DNA from 3 places in the Shewanella sp. SACH genome. Region 1 is predicted to be linked to each of the others. Evidence: predicted binding sites of a transcription regulator. Region 1 holds the regulator's gene; each other region holds the start of a gene.
What was found. Region 1 encodes MetJ, which represses methionine synthesis genes. Its sites were predicted from a motif close to TAGACGTCTAGACGTCTA; they were not measured.
Positions count from the first base shown of each region.

Region 1 (4,302 bases):
GCCTTAGTCACGCCGGGCATTCGCCAAGATACTGTATTTGCTTACATGGGCTTTGGTTCTAAAAACAAAGAGTTGGTCAGAGCAACAGGCAAAGGTATCCACTGCGGTAACTTACTGCCGCACGTGACTGCTCCTGTGTGTGGCATGACTGTGCACACCACGGGCGTCACGCTGGCAAAGCGCTAATCGGAGGCTTAAATGAATAAACGATATGTAATGGTGCACGACGAGAATAAGTGCATCGGCTGCCAAGCTTGTAACGTGGCGTGTCGCAGTGAAAATGGCGTCCCCGAAGGCGTTACTCGTCTGCAAGTGCGAGTGGAAGGCCCCTTTGGTGAGATGCCAAATCTGCACTTCAAATACCACAGGGTATCTTGCCAGCAATGTGAAGATGCGCCCTGCGTTAAGGTGTGCCCAACGGGCGCAGCCTATGTGGGTGAAGACGGCATTATCTCTATCCATACCGAGAAGTGTGTCGGCTGTATGTACTGTGTGGCAGCGTGCCCTTATAAAGTGCGCTTTATGAACCCAGAAACCAAGGCGGCGGATAAGTGTAACTTCTGTAAAGACACGCGTTTAGCGCGGGGCGAAGAGCCAGCGTGTGTGACTGTGTGTCCAACCGATGCCTTAGTGTTTGGCGATGCTAATGATCCGCAGAGTGACGTGGCCATCATGCTCAACACTAAAATCACATACCAAGATAAAACCCATTTGGGCACTAAACCTAGGGTATATCGCGTTCCTACCAAAAGAGGAGGGATTTGATTATGAACAATACTTGGGGCGACATGGCGCAATATGATCCTGTCACTTGGCACTGGGTCATCGCCGTTTACCTGTTTATGGCGGGGTTATCCGCGGGCAGTTTATTGATTGGCATTGGTTTACGCTGGGCGAATAAGGAGCTCAGCGCCGGAGCCGAAAGCAGTATTCTTAAGGCGGCTGCCATTATTGGGCCTGTGGCAATTAGCTTAGGTCTAGCTTGCCTAGTGTTTGATTTAACCAAACCCTTCCACTTCTGGCTGATCTTAATTCACTATAACTTCCAGTCTGTGATGGCCATTGGGGTGCTGGCGCTGCTGGCGTATTCTCCCTTAGCCTTTGCGTACGCCATTATTGTGCTGCGGGATGACTTACCAAAATGGGGTTTGGGTTTCCTAGCGCCTATCGCTAAGTTACTTATGCCATTTCGAAAGCTGATTGAAGTATTGTTGTTTGTCCTCGCCATTGGCGTAGGGGCTTACACTGGCTTCTTAATTTCGGCGATGAATGCTTACCCTATGCTCAACACTGCGGTACTGCCTGCGCTGTTTTTAGTGTCGGGTTTATCGGCGGGCGCTGCGGCAAACGCGGTACTGGCACTCTTGCTGTTTAAGACTGACAGCCACGATAAAACTTTAGTCAAGATGCACGGTTTAGAGTTGCCTGTGATGGCGATTGAAATTCTGTTCCTGTTCATGTTGTTCTGCGCCTTGTACTTCAAGGGCGGCGCGGCGGCTGCGGCCTTAGCGTCGTTAACCTCTGGGCTATGGGCAAGCGTGTTCTGGATAGGCGTCGTCGGTATAGGTTTTGGTATTCCATTGCTGTTCATGTTGCTACCAGCCGCGACTCGCCATACTAAGGGCGCGATGATCATGGTGGCCTGCGCGAGCTTAACGGGCGTACTCGCTCTAAGACACTTTATTGTGTACGCAGGGCAAAGCTATTTAAGCTGAGTGTAAGCTGGCTTTAGATCTTGATAGATAAAGAAAAGCACTGACAATGTCAGTGCTTTTTTATTGCTTGAATCTTGAGAAGGTTTGCCAATACAAGCAGGACGCTTATTGGGGTAATAACTCGATAACCGACTTCACCGTTAGCACTAAGGCGCTGATACTGCACAGGACTAATGTCGCCATTTTAGTCTTGTCTTTATCGACACTGCCCACCAATCGCCCCGCGACTACATATCCTAAAAGCACTGAAGGCAGCAGCATTAACGACAGCCACAGGTGCTTCAATTCTAATAAGCCAGTGATCGCCAGAATGACCATAGCTATGGTGGAGCTAAAAATGAAGAAGGCCGACAGGGCGGCGCGAAACTGCGAAGCGTCTTTGCCTGACAATAGAATCGCCATCGGCGGGCCACCAATAGCGGCAATATTACCGAAAATCCCCGAGACGACGCCCGCCCCAAAGAGGGTTTTCTTATTCACTGGCAGGCTGAATTTATACAGGCTGAGGATAACCGCGACAGCCACAATGGCGGCAATGGATAACCCGAGTATGGGCTGAGGCGCAAACAGCAACAGACTCGCGCCGATAAAACCACCGGGCACGCGACCTAGGAGTGCATATTGCAAGCCATTGAATTCTAAATGACCACGTTCCCGGAATAAGGTCAGTAGCGAGATGGTAAATCCCATGGCAATAACGGGACCCGGTACGAGCTGCGGATCGACGATATACAGCAAAGGGCTGGCGACAACCGCTAGGCCAAACCCAATCAGGCTCTGGGTTAAGGCGCCAAGAAATACAATCAGCGAGGCCAAGGCAAGAGTCTGTGGATCTATCATAGAAAACATAGGATTCCATATAAACAAAAAGGGATCGTTAACGATCCCTATTGATGAGCACTGTGATGTAACTTTGCCAGCGACAAGTCGCTATTCCATGTCTTCCCACTCGATCCCCATCTCGTCCATCAGCAACTTGGCTTCGGCGGGAATGCTGTCTGGGCTATCTTTTGACAGATCTTCATCGTTAGGCAATGGCTGGCCAGTGTAGGCGTGCAAAAATGCCTCACACAACAGCTCGCTGTTGGTGGCGTGACGCAAATTATTGACCTGACGACGAGTTCGTTCGTCCGTAAGGACCTTAAGCACTTTGAGCGGAATAGACACAGTAATTTTTTTTACTTGTTCATTCTTCTTGCCATGTTCAGCATAGGGGCTGATGTATTCCCCATTCCATTCAGTCATTGACTCACCTGTTATAACGCTAAATTCGGGGCAGATTTTAAACCCTTACAAAGAACAGTCAAATTATTGCTACTATTTCTTTGTGATTGCAAACAGATTTCTTTATGTTCAGACGTCTAAACGTCTTCACGCCTATTGACGATGGCGTTGGGCTTAGGTACATTTAGACGTCCAGACATCTCTATCAGTCTACCGAATTTAGGAGTCCACCCATGGCAGAGCGTCAATTAGCCACACTGGCAGTGCGTCAGGGTATCGAAAGCGATACTCAATATGGTGCAGTTGTGCCACCGATTTATTTGTCGACTAATTACGCCTTCGATGGTCATAAAAATCCCCGCGAATTCGATTACAGTCGTTCAGGCAACCCAACGCGCTGCATTTTAGGCGAAGCATTAGCGCAATTAGAAAAGGGCGCCACTGGCATAGTGACCTGCACTGGCATGGCGGCCATCACTCTAGTGACCACTTTGCTCGGCCCCGATGATCTATTGGTGGTGCCCCACGATTGTTACGGCGGTTCTTACCGTTTATTTACCAACTTGGCAAAGAAAGGTCAGTTTAAGTTGATTGTGGTCGATCAAACCGACAGCCAAGCGTTAGCCGCCGCTATCGGGCAGAATCCTAAGATGGTGTGGCTCGAAACCCCATCGAACCCGCTATTGCGTGTGGTGGATATCGAAGCCATTGCCAAGGCGATCCATGAGGTCGGCGCGCTAGTCGTGGTCGATAACACTTTTTTATCGCCGATATTGCAACAACCCCTATTGTTAGGCGCGGATATCGTTATCCACTCCACCACTAAATACATCAATGGTCACAGCGATGTGGTTGGCGGCGCAGTGGTTGCCAAAGATGCACAAATTGGCGAAAGCTTACATTGGTGGTCGAACACGTTAGGCTTAACGGGATCGGCATTTGATAGTTACTTAACCCTGCGCGGCCTACGTACCTTAGCGGTGCGAATTCGTGAACATCAAACCAATGCCCAGCGCATTGTTGAGGTATTGACGCAAAGCCCTGTGGTGAGCAAAGTTTATTACCCTGGTCTTGCGGATCACCCAGGTCATGCCATTGCTGCCAAGCAACAAAAAGGCTTTGGCGCTATGCTGAGTTTTGAACTCAAGGGCGGCGAGGCCGAAGTGGTGGCCTTTTTAGGTGCACTCAGCTTATTTAGCGTGGCGGAAAGTTTAGGTGGCGTCGAAAGTTTAGTGGCCGTGCCCGCAACTATGACCCACAGAGCCATGGAGCCGCAGGCGCGTTTTGAGGCAGGCATTAAAGACACCCTATTGCGTTTATCGGTGGGTATTGAAGATGCCGCCGATTTAGTTGCAGATATTCA
Region 1 covers NZ_MPDG02000002.1:136,600-140,901, forward strand. Annotated here, with positions in the region: gene phsA (thiosulfate reductase PhsA) at 1-186, shown strand, start outside; gene BM607_RS08420 (4Fe-4S dicluster domain-containing protein) at 199-765, shown strand; gene nrfD (NrfD/PsrC family molybdoenzyme membrane anchor subunit) at 768-1,715, shown strand; gene BM607_RS08430 (sulfite exporter TauE/SafE family protein) at 1,821-2,564, opposite strand; gene metJ (met regulon transcriptional regulator MetJ) at 2,646-2,960, opposite strand; gene metB (cystathionine gamma-synthase) at 3,173-4,302, shown strand, end outside.

Region 2 (4,302 bases), 330 kb from region 1:
CAAATCATATAGCAACTATCAGTAAACTCAATGTTGGACAGAAATGTGTTGGAAAGTAGTGTCGGGGGACCTGTCACTTTAGTTGTTAGCAGTTTAGCGTTTGCTGATATCCACTCACACAGGCTTGCCATGGCATTCGCTCGTCAGTCCTTGGATGCTCGACCGCCCCGTCCATGGGGCGGACGGTCGTCTCGCTATCACCATGGCTCACTTTTTTGGTATTAACGGAACCTGTGGATTGAAAAGATTACACAACATACTTTTGGATAGAAATGTGTTGGAAAGTAGTGTTTTGGGAGCAGTAATTTCAGTTGTTAGAAGTTTAGCGTTTACGGGTATCCACTCACACAGGCTTGCCATGGCATTCGCTCACCGACACGCAGCTAGTCCATCCGTGGATGCTCGACCGCCCCGTCCATGGGGCGGACGGTCGTCTCGCTAATCACCATGGCGCACCTTTCGAGCATTCGCGTAATCTGTAGATTTACAAGACATACGCAACATACTTTGGGACAAAAATGAGCTAGATTTCTAGCTCATTTTTGTGAGTTTTGGATTAAAATTTCTATGGATTAACGCCCAATTAGGGAGTATACATTTTTGATACGACCTTAAAGGCATCGAGACTCAATTCTCCACAGTTCGATGCTACGGCATCAATCGCTGAAAAAAGTTCCTCATGCTCAGAGTCTTTGTCAAGCAAATAGACTGCCGATGCTTCCTGATATGTTAACCACGGTGATTGATTGCTAAATTTCCCATGTGCTTTGTCGATGAATTCGAAGCTTTCATTAATTACAAGATCGTATGGTGTTAGTCGTATTAAATTGAACTGAAGATAGTCTATGCATGAAAAAAGCTCAGTGTATGCATCACACGATTCCCGAAATATGGCCGGTAAATCAGGGTTGTTTTTACCTTCTATTTTATAATTGATGTTGTTCTTCATGTTGTGAACTATGCGCTCTATTTTGTGTAACGACTTATCAACATTCACATACGCCAAAATAACAGCATCAATTGTTTTTATTTTTTCACTAGACTGCAGGGCTTCGTGCTGTAGTTGTCTGTTCTTTGCTGATGAATCGCGATCTAACGACTCAAAACTCCAAGGAATACACCTCCCCTCGGAGTTGCCGCAGGGCGAATAGACAAATTGCGTGAGTTCGGTCATGGATGACCGACTAGCTTTCGCAGGTGCAGGGACGCATCCTTCGGAAGCGATAGCAAATTTGTCAATGAGCCCAAGGGGCTTTCAACTCCGTTGGGGGCGTCTTGGAGCATCCAAGGAGGATAGGACGAGCAGTCCTCCTTGGTCGGGTGTGGGGTGAAGCCCCACGACTTTGATTTTGATTAAAGCATTCAAAATACGAAACACACTTTGGAACAATAGCGTTTTAGCTGAACGCACTGCTAAAGGGGTGGCTGAGATTGGTATTGTTGCAACAGTGACCGTTGGCGACATGGTCGCTTATTCACATCCATGTGATCGCGACATTAGTATGTCCTATACAGCAGATGTCGCCGTCGAGCCTATAGGGATACTTTTTTAAATGAACGGGCGGAAGTCACAGGGGAAACAATGACAATTAATGCTGCACCACTGGCGATACAATTATCTTGCTTTGGGAAACCCAAATTGCAGGCATAAAAAAACCGCTGGATAGCGGTTTTTATATTTTGCAATCTTAATGGGTTTTAATCGAAACCGATTATAGACCCGCGTCAGCGCGCAGTGCTTCAGCTTTGTCAGTTGCTTCCCAAGGGAATTCGTTACGACCAAAGTGGCCATAAGCGGCAGTCGCTTGATAAATTGGACGTGCTAAATCGAGCATGGCCGTTAAACCGTATGGACGCAGTTCGAAGTGTTGACGTACTAACTTGATCAGCAAATCTTCAGACACTTTACCCGTACCGAAGGTTTCGATGCTGATAGAAGTCGGCTCTGCCACACCAATAGCGTAAGACACTTGGATTTCACAGCGATCAGCAAGACCTGCTGCCACTATGTTTTTTGCCACATAACGGGCAGCGTATGCCGCGCTACGGTCAACTTTTGATGGATCTTTACCAGAGAATGCGCCACCACCATGACGGGCCATGCCGCCGTAGGTATCAACGATGATCTTACGACCGGTTAAGCCGCAATCGCCTACTGGTCCACCGATAACAAAACGGCCAGTTGGGTTGATAAAGAACTTAGTGTCTTTGTTTAGCCATTGAGCCGGTAATACTGGCTTGATGATGGTTTCCATCACGCCTTCAATTAAGTCGGCTTGTGAAACGTCATCTCTGTGCTGAGTCGACAATACGACAGCATCAATACCGACAATTTTGCCATCATCATAGGCAAACGTGACTTGGCTTTTCGCATCTGGGCGTAACCAAGGCAGGGTGCCGTTTTTACGCACTTCAGACTGACGCTTCACTAATGCGTGGGCATAAGTGATAGGCGCTGGCATTAGGACGTCGGTTTCATTGTTGGCATAGCCAAACATTAACCCTTGGTCGCCTGCACCTTGCTCAGCTGGGTCAGCACGGTCTACACCTTGATTGATATCAGGTGATTGCTTACCAATGGCGTTTAATACCGCGCACGAGTCTGCATCAAAACCCATATCTGAGTGGGTATAACCAATTTCACGCACCGTTTTACGGGTGATTTCTTCGATATCAACCCAAGCAGAAGTCGTGACTTCGCCACCGACTAATACCATGCCAGTTTTGACATAAGTTTCACACGCCACGCGTGCTTTTGGATCTTGAGCCAGAATTGCATCTAGCACAGCATCAGAAATCTGATCTGCAATCTTATCGGGATGACCTTCTGAGACCGACTCAGAAGTAAACAAGTGCTTTGCCATAGTAGGAAAATCTCGTCGTTAGCATTCAAACGTGTAGAAGCATCTACATCTAGACGGCTATTTTAGTTTAAATCCGATTGCCGATCACCCCCAGTGAGAAAAAATCCTCTCAGATTGTGACCTGAAAACGACTATGCTCAGTCTTGAAATGGTTATTTTACTTATATTTCATAGTATTAAGTTTACTATGTTTTTGAGAAATTTATTTCTCTATTACAAGTGATCCTTGCGAGGCCCACTCAAGTAAACGCCAGTAAAGTGACTAGCTTGTTTCTACGAGTTTACGATTCGGCCATCTTTTGCTGAGTGAATGATAATTTTAGTTTGCGTCACACTGGCATGTAGGGGAAAATATGCATCCAAATTGCCCGCTAGACCCCACAAACAAGCAGGAGAGAGCATGTCTTCCCGTAAAGTACTCGCAAACGCAATCCGTGCGTTAAGTATGGATGCAGTTCAAAAAGCAAATTCAGGCCATCCCGGCGCCCCAATGGGTATGGCAGATATTGCTGAAGTGCTGTGGAATGATTTCCTTAAGCACAACCCGACCAATCCTAAATGGGTAGATAGAGACCGTTTCGTCCTTTCTAACGGTCACGGTTCAATGCTGATCTACTCTTTACTTCACCTGACAGGTTATGAATTACCCATCGAAGAACTGAAACAGTTCCGTCAATTGCATTCAAAAACCCCGGGTCACCCAGAATACGGTTACACCCCAGGTGTTGAAACCACAACGGGTCCACTCGGCGCGGGCATCAGCAATGCTGTCGGTATGGCGATTGCTGAAAAAACCTTAGCGGCGCAGTTTAACCGTGATGGTCACGATATCGTTGATCACTACACTTACTGCTTCGTCGGCGACGGCTGTTTGATGGAAGGTATTTCCCACGAAGCCTGTTCATTAGCCGGTACTTTAGGTCTAGGCAAACTGGTCGCATTTTGGGATGACAACGGTATTTCTATCGATGGCCATGTTGAAGGCTGGTTCACCGATGATACGCCAAAACGTTTTGAAGCTTACGGCTGGCATGTGATTGCCGGTGTTGACGGTCACGATAGCGCGGCAATCCGTGCTGCTATCGAAGCGGCGAAAGCGGTTACCGATAAACCAACCATGATTTGCTGCAAAACCATTATTGGTTTTGGTTCACCCAACAAATCTGGCAGCCACGATTGCCACGGCGCGCCATTAGGCGATGCGGAAATCGCCGCAGCCCGTGAATTCCTTGGCTGGCCACATGCACCATTTGAAATCCCTGCTGACGTTTATGCCGGTTGGGATGCCAAAGAAGCCGGTGCTGCCCGTGAAGCGGCATGGAACGAGAAGTTTGCGGCTTATAGCGCAGCTCACCCAGAACTGGCTGCTGAATATGAGCGCCGTGTACTGAAAGGTGAATTACCTGCTGATTTTGAAGAAAAAGCGCAGGCATTCGTG
Region 2 covers NZ_MPDG02000002.1:469,351-473,652, forward strand. Annotated here, with positions in the region: gene BM607_RS10015 (hypothetical protein) at 584-1,174, opposite strand; gene metK (methionine adenosyltransferase) at 1,713-2,864, opposite strand; gene tkt (transketolase) at 3,265-4,302, shown strand, end outside.
Region 2: metK (methionine adenosyltransferase) is a predicted target of MetJ. The motif match lies at 2,907-2,924, and genes of this name have one in related genera.

Region 3 (4,302 bases), on a different contig from region 1:
CCTGAGTCGGGCGAACAAAGCGATATAAACAGCGTAGCAAGCTAGACTTACCCGCACCGTTAGGCCCAATCAAACCCAACATCTGCCCCGTTGGCAGTGCAAAGTTAATATTGGAAAGAATGGTTTTGCCATCGATACACCAGCTTAACTGGCTGACATCGAGCGCGACCGTCTGGCTCGCTGATGGGCGAGTGTCGCTGTCATTCAAAGCATGGCTCGTTTGGATGGCAGAGAGTTTCACCAAAGTGGTGCTCCTAGCGAGTCCAAACCTGAATAAAAAAAGGTTGTGCACATTGTCATCGGCTCCCTCGAGTCACCCGCTCGAGAACTAAGGCTGCACGCAGCGATAACAGAAATAGGCAGGTCTCCTGACTCGTCACTTTTTGTATTGAAAACAATATAAAAAGTCACTCACAGTTGCGGGCACAGTTCGGGCTGACTGACGAGCAGCTCCCCGATTCCCTATTATGTTGAGATTGATTTCAAGCCTTTGCAGCGTGTCTAGGCAATAGTTGCCACAGAACACCCCCGCACCACTCAAAACTCCCAACACCTATTTCTGTGACGTCATCCGATACATTGCCACCAGCCTTGCAAGGCCGTGTGCATCGGGGACGTCAGGAAAAAGCATTATCCTATATTTGCCTTAATTGGCAATCGACAATCACGCTGGTAAGACAAGAAAAATCTTCACCTTAGGGCAACGCGGATCACTCGCAGCGCCCGCTCGGCCAATCTAAACGCCAGTAACAAACGCCGTGTTCATCTTGCAGCACATTAATGCTCACTACGGCCGCCACGGGTAAATCGAGTTGACTGTAAAATCCCACCACCCGTTCAACCCCAAGGGCGCGCGCCATTAAGTGACGGATCACTCCGCCGTGGGTCACGACCCATACTTTGGCAGCCAGTTCACACGCAGCCACGCCCGCTCCCACAGCCAGCTCGGCGTTTTGTGAGTCAACTGTCAATCGTTCAAACTCGGCGGCGAGTATCTGGTCAATGGCCCCATTCACCCGCGACTCGAAGCTTGCCATAGTCTCACCATTGGGCGGCGGTGTTTGCCAAGGGTTTTGCCAATAGGCCGCTAAGCGTTCGCCCTCTTGCTGATACAGCTCATCGAGTCGACAACCGTCCCAATCGCCAAAGTCGATTTCTTGTAAACCCGATAAAAACTGCGCCTGCAATGGCCTTGACTCAGATATCAATGCCGCTGTCGAATGCAATTCGGCGGCAAAGGCTTGGGCAAATTCGCCGCAGCGGCGTGAAGTCGAACTATAAATCGCGCTGCAGGTACTTGCCTGCGCCTCAACCGCTGCCGACATTTGCTGCCAGCCCTTTTCGCTTAAAGGCACATCCACACGGCCGCGTAAAATGGTGCCGCCTTCACACTCGCCGTGGCGTAACAATAACAATCGAACTTGTTTCATCGTATTCCTATGTCTATCACTCGTGGCAAATTTTGTTGAAAACCCACATTAGACCCGTCGTCCTATATACTCAATTACGCCCTAGCCCAACAACTAGCTCTACAACTAGCCCTAAAAAAAGAGCCGTTAAACTGGGTGAAAAATGGTGATAAGACTCAATTGTCGTCAGTCAATTTTGACCTTGCCCTGACAATCATAAGTCGCGTATTATGGACGTCTATACGTTTAAATGTCCAAAGCTAAACTCTAACGATAAATAACTAAAACGAGTAGTCAACATGTCGACCGAGCAGAATGGAATGCACTTAGCCTAACTAAGTTAGCTAATTTAGATCACTCACTAGGGTCGATAACGAGAGCCAATATCTGGACTGCACAACACGCTTTACCCTGCACTTAGCATAACAAGGGTCGATGCTTGGACTTAACTTAGCTGTATTTAAGGTAATTATTTATGACGATACCCTCTACCAAAGCCGGCCAGATATTGGCAGACATTCGTAAACAGCTTGCTGAGCGCATTCTAATCTTAGACGGTGCCATGGGCACTATGATCCAAGACCACAAGCTAGAAGAAGAGGATTATCGCGGCGAACGCTTTAAAGATTGGCACACTGACGTCAAAGGCAACAACGATTTATTGGTGTTGTCGCAACCCCACATCATCAAACAAATTCACACCGACTACTTAAACGCCGGTGCCGACATCATTGAAACCAACACCTTTAATGCTACTACTATTGCCATGGCCGACTACGACATGCAGTCGCTGTCCGCCGAAATTAACTTAGCCGGCGCGCGCCTCGCCCGTGAAGCCTGTGATGAAGTGTTTGCTGCCACGGGCATTCCACGCTACGTCGCCGGTGTGTTAGGCCCCACTAACCGCACGTGTTCGATTAGCCCAGATGTGAATGACCCAGGCTACCGCAACGTCAGCTTCGATGAGTTAGTCAGCGCTTACCGAGAGTCCACTAAGGCGCTGATTGAAGGCGGCGCAGATATCATTATGGTCGAGACCATATTCGATACCTTAAATGCCAAAGCCGCACTGTTTGCGATTGAATCCGTATTCGATGACTTATTTGGTCAGCATTCTAAAGACAGATTGCCAATCATGATTTCGGGCACCATTACCGATGCATCAGGCCGTACCCTTACCGGTCAAACCACCGAAGCCTTTTATAATTCCCTGCGCCATATCAAGCCATTATCTATCGGCCTTAACTGTGCGCTCGGACCAAAAGAGCTGCGCCCGTACGTCGAAGAATTATCCCGTATAGCCGAATGTTATGTGTCGGCGCATCCGAACGCGGGTCTGCCGAACGAGTTTGGCGGCTATGATGAAACCCCAGAAAACATGGCGAACGTGATCGAAGATTGGGCGCGCGAAGGCATGCTCAATATTATCGGTGGTTGCTGTGGTAGTACGCCTGAACATATCCGCGTTATTCGCGAAGCGGTCGACAGACATAACCCGCGCGTTTTACCCGATATCCCCGTCGCCTGCCGCTTAGCCGGTTTGGAACCGCTGACTATCGACGCCCAATCCCTGTTCGTTAACGTGGGTGAACGCACCAACGTTACAGGTTCAGCCAAGTTTTTAAAGCTGATCAAAGACGGTAAGTTTGAGCAGGCGCTCGATGTCGCCCGCGAGCAGGTCGAAAGCGGCGCGCAGATCATCGACATCAACATGGACGAAGGCATGCTCGATGGCGCAGAGATCATGCACAAGTTTTTAAACTTGATTGCCTCTGAGCCCGACATCAGCCGCGTGCCGATTATGATCGACTCATCTAAGTGGGAAGTCATCGAAGCGGGTCTCAAATGTATTCAAGGCAAAGGAATAGTTAACTCGATTTCCCTCAAAGAAGGCGAAGCCAAGTTTATCGAGCAAGCAACACTGGTGAAACGCTACGGCGCGGCGGCCATTATCATGGCGTTCGACGAGCAAGGTCAGGCCGACACTAAGGCGCGTAAAATCGAAATCTGTACCCGCGCTTATCGGGTGCTGGTTGATAAGGTCGGCTTTCCGCCAGAAGACATCATCTTCGACCCGAACATTTTTGCCATCGCCACCGGTATCGATGAACACGACAACTATGCCGTCGATTTTATTGATGCCATTAAAGCGATTAAAGCCACCCTGCCCCACGCGATGATTTCGGGCGGCGTGTCGAACGTGTCGTTCTCGTTCCGCGGTAACAACCCAGTGCGCGAAGCGATTCACGCGGTATTCCTGTACCACGCCATCAAAGTCGGCATGGACATGGGTATTGTCAACGCGGGCCAGTTAGCCATTTACGACGATATCGATCCTGAGCTTAAAGTGCGGGTCGAAAACGTGGTGCTTAACTTGCCCTGCCCAGTTGAAGGCTCGAGCAATACCGAGCAGTTACTTGAAATCGCGGAGAAATTTCGCGGTGATGGCGCACAGGTCGGCAAAAAAGAAGATTTAGAATGGCGCAGCTGGCCGGTGAGCCAACGCTTATCCCATGCGCTCGTCAAAGGCATTACCGAATTTATCGATGAAGATACCGAAGCCGCTCGCCAAGAAGCGAAACGTCCACTGGATGTGATTGAAGGCGCCTTGATGGACGGCATGAACGTGGTCGGCGACTTGTTCGGCTCGGGCAAGATGTTCCTGCCGCAGGTGGTGAAATCGGCGCGGGTGATGAAAAAAGCCGTGGCTTACTTAAACCCCTATATCGAGCTGGAAAAGGTCGAAGGCCAATCTAACGGCAAGATTTTGATGGTGACGGTAAAAGGCGACGTGCACGATATCGGCAAAAATATCGTCGGCGTGGTGCTCGCCTGTAACGGTTTTGAGGTATTCGATTTAGGTGTGATGGTGTCGGTGGAGCGAATTCTCGAC
Region 3 covers NZ_MPDG02000003.1:122,828-127,129, forward strand. Annotated here, with positions in the region: gene BM607_RS14750 (ABC transporter ATP-binding protein) at 1-241, opposite strand, end outside; cobalamin riboswitch at 341-507, opposite strand; gene BM607_RS14755 (histidine phosphatase family protein) at 711-1,430, opposite strand; gene metH (methionine synthase) at 1,885-4,302, shown strand, end outside.
Region 3: metH (methionine synthase) is a predicted target of MetJ. The motif match lies at 1,641-1,658, and genes of this name have one in related genera.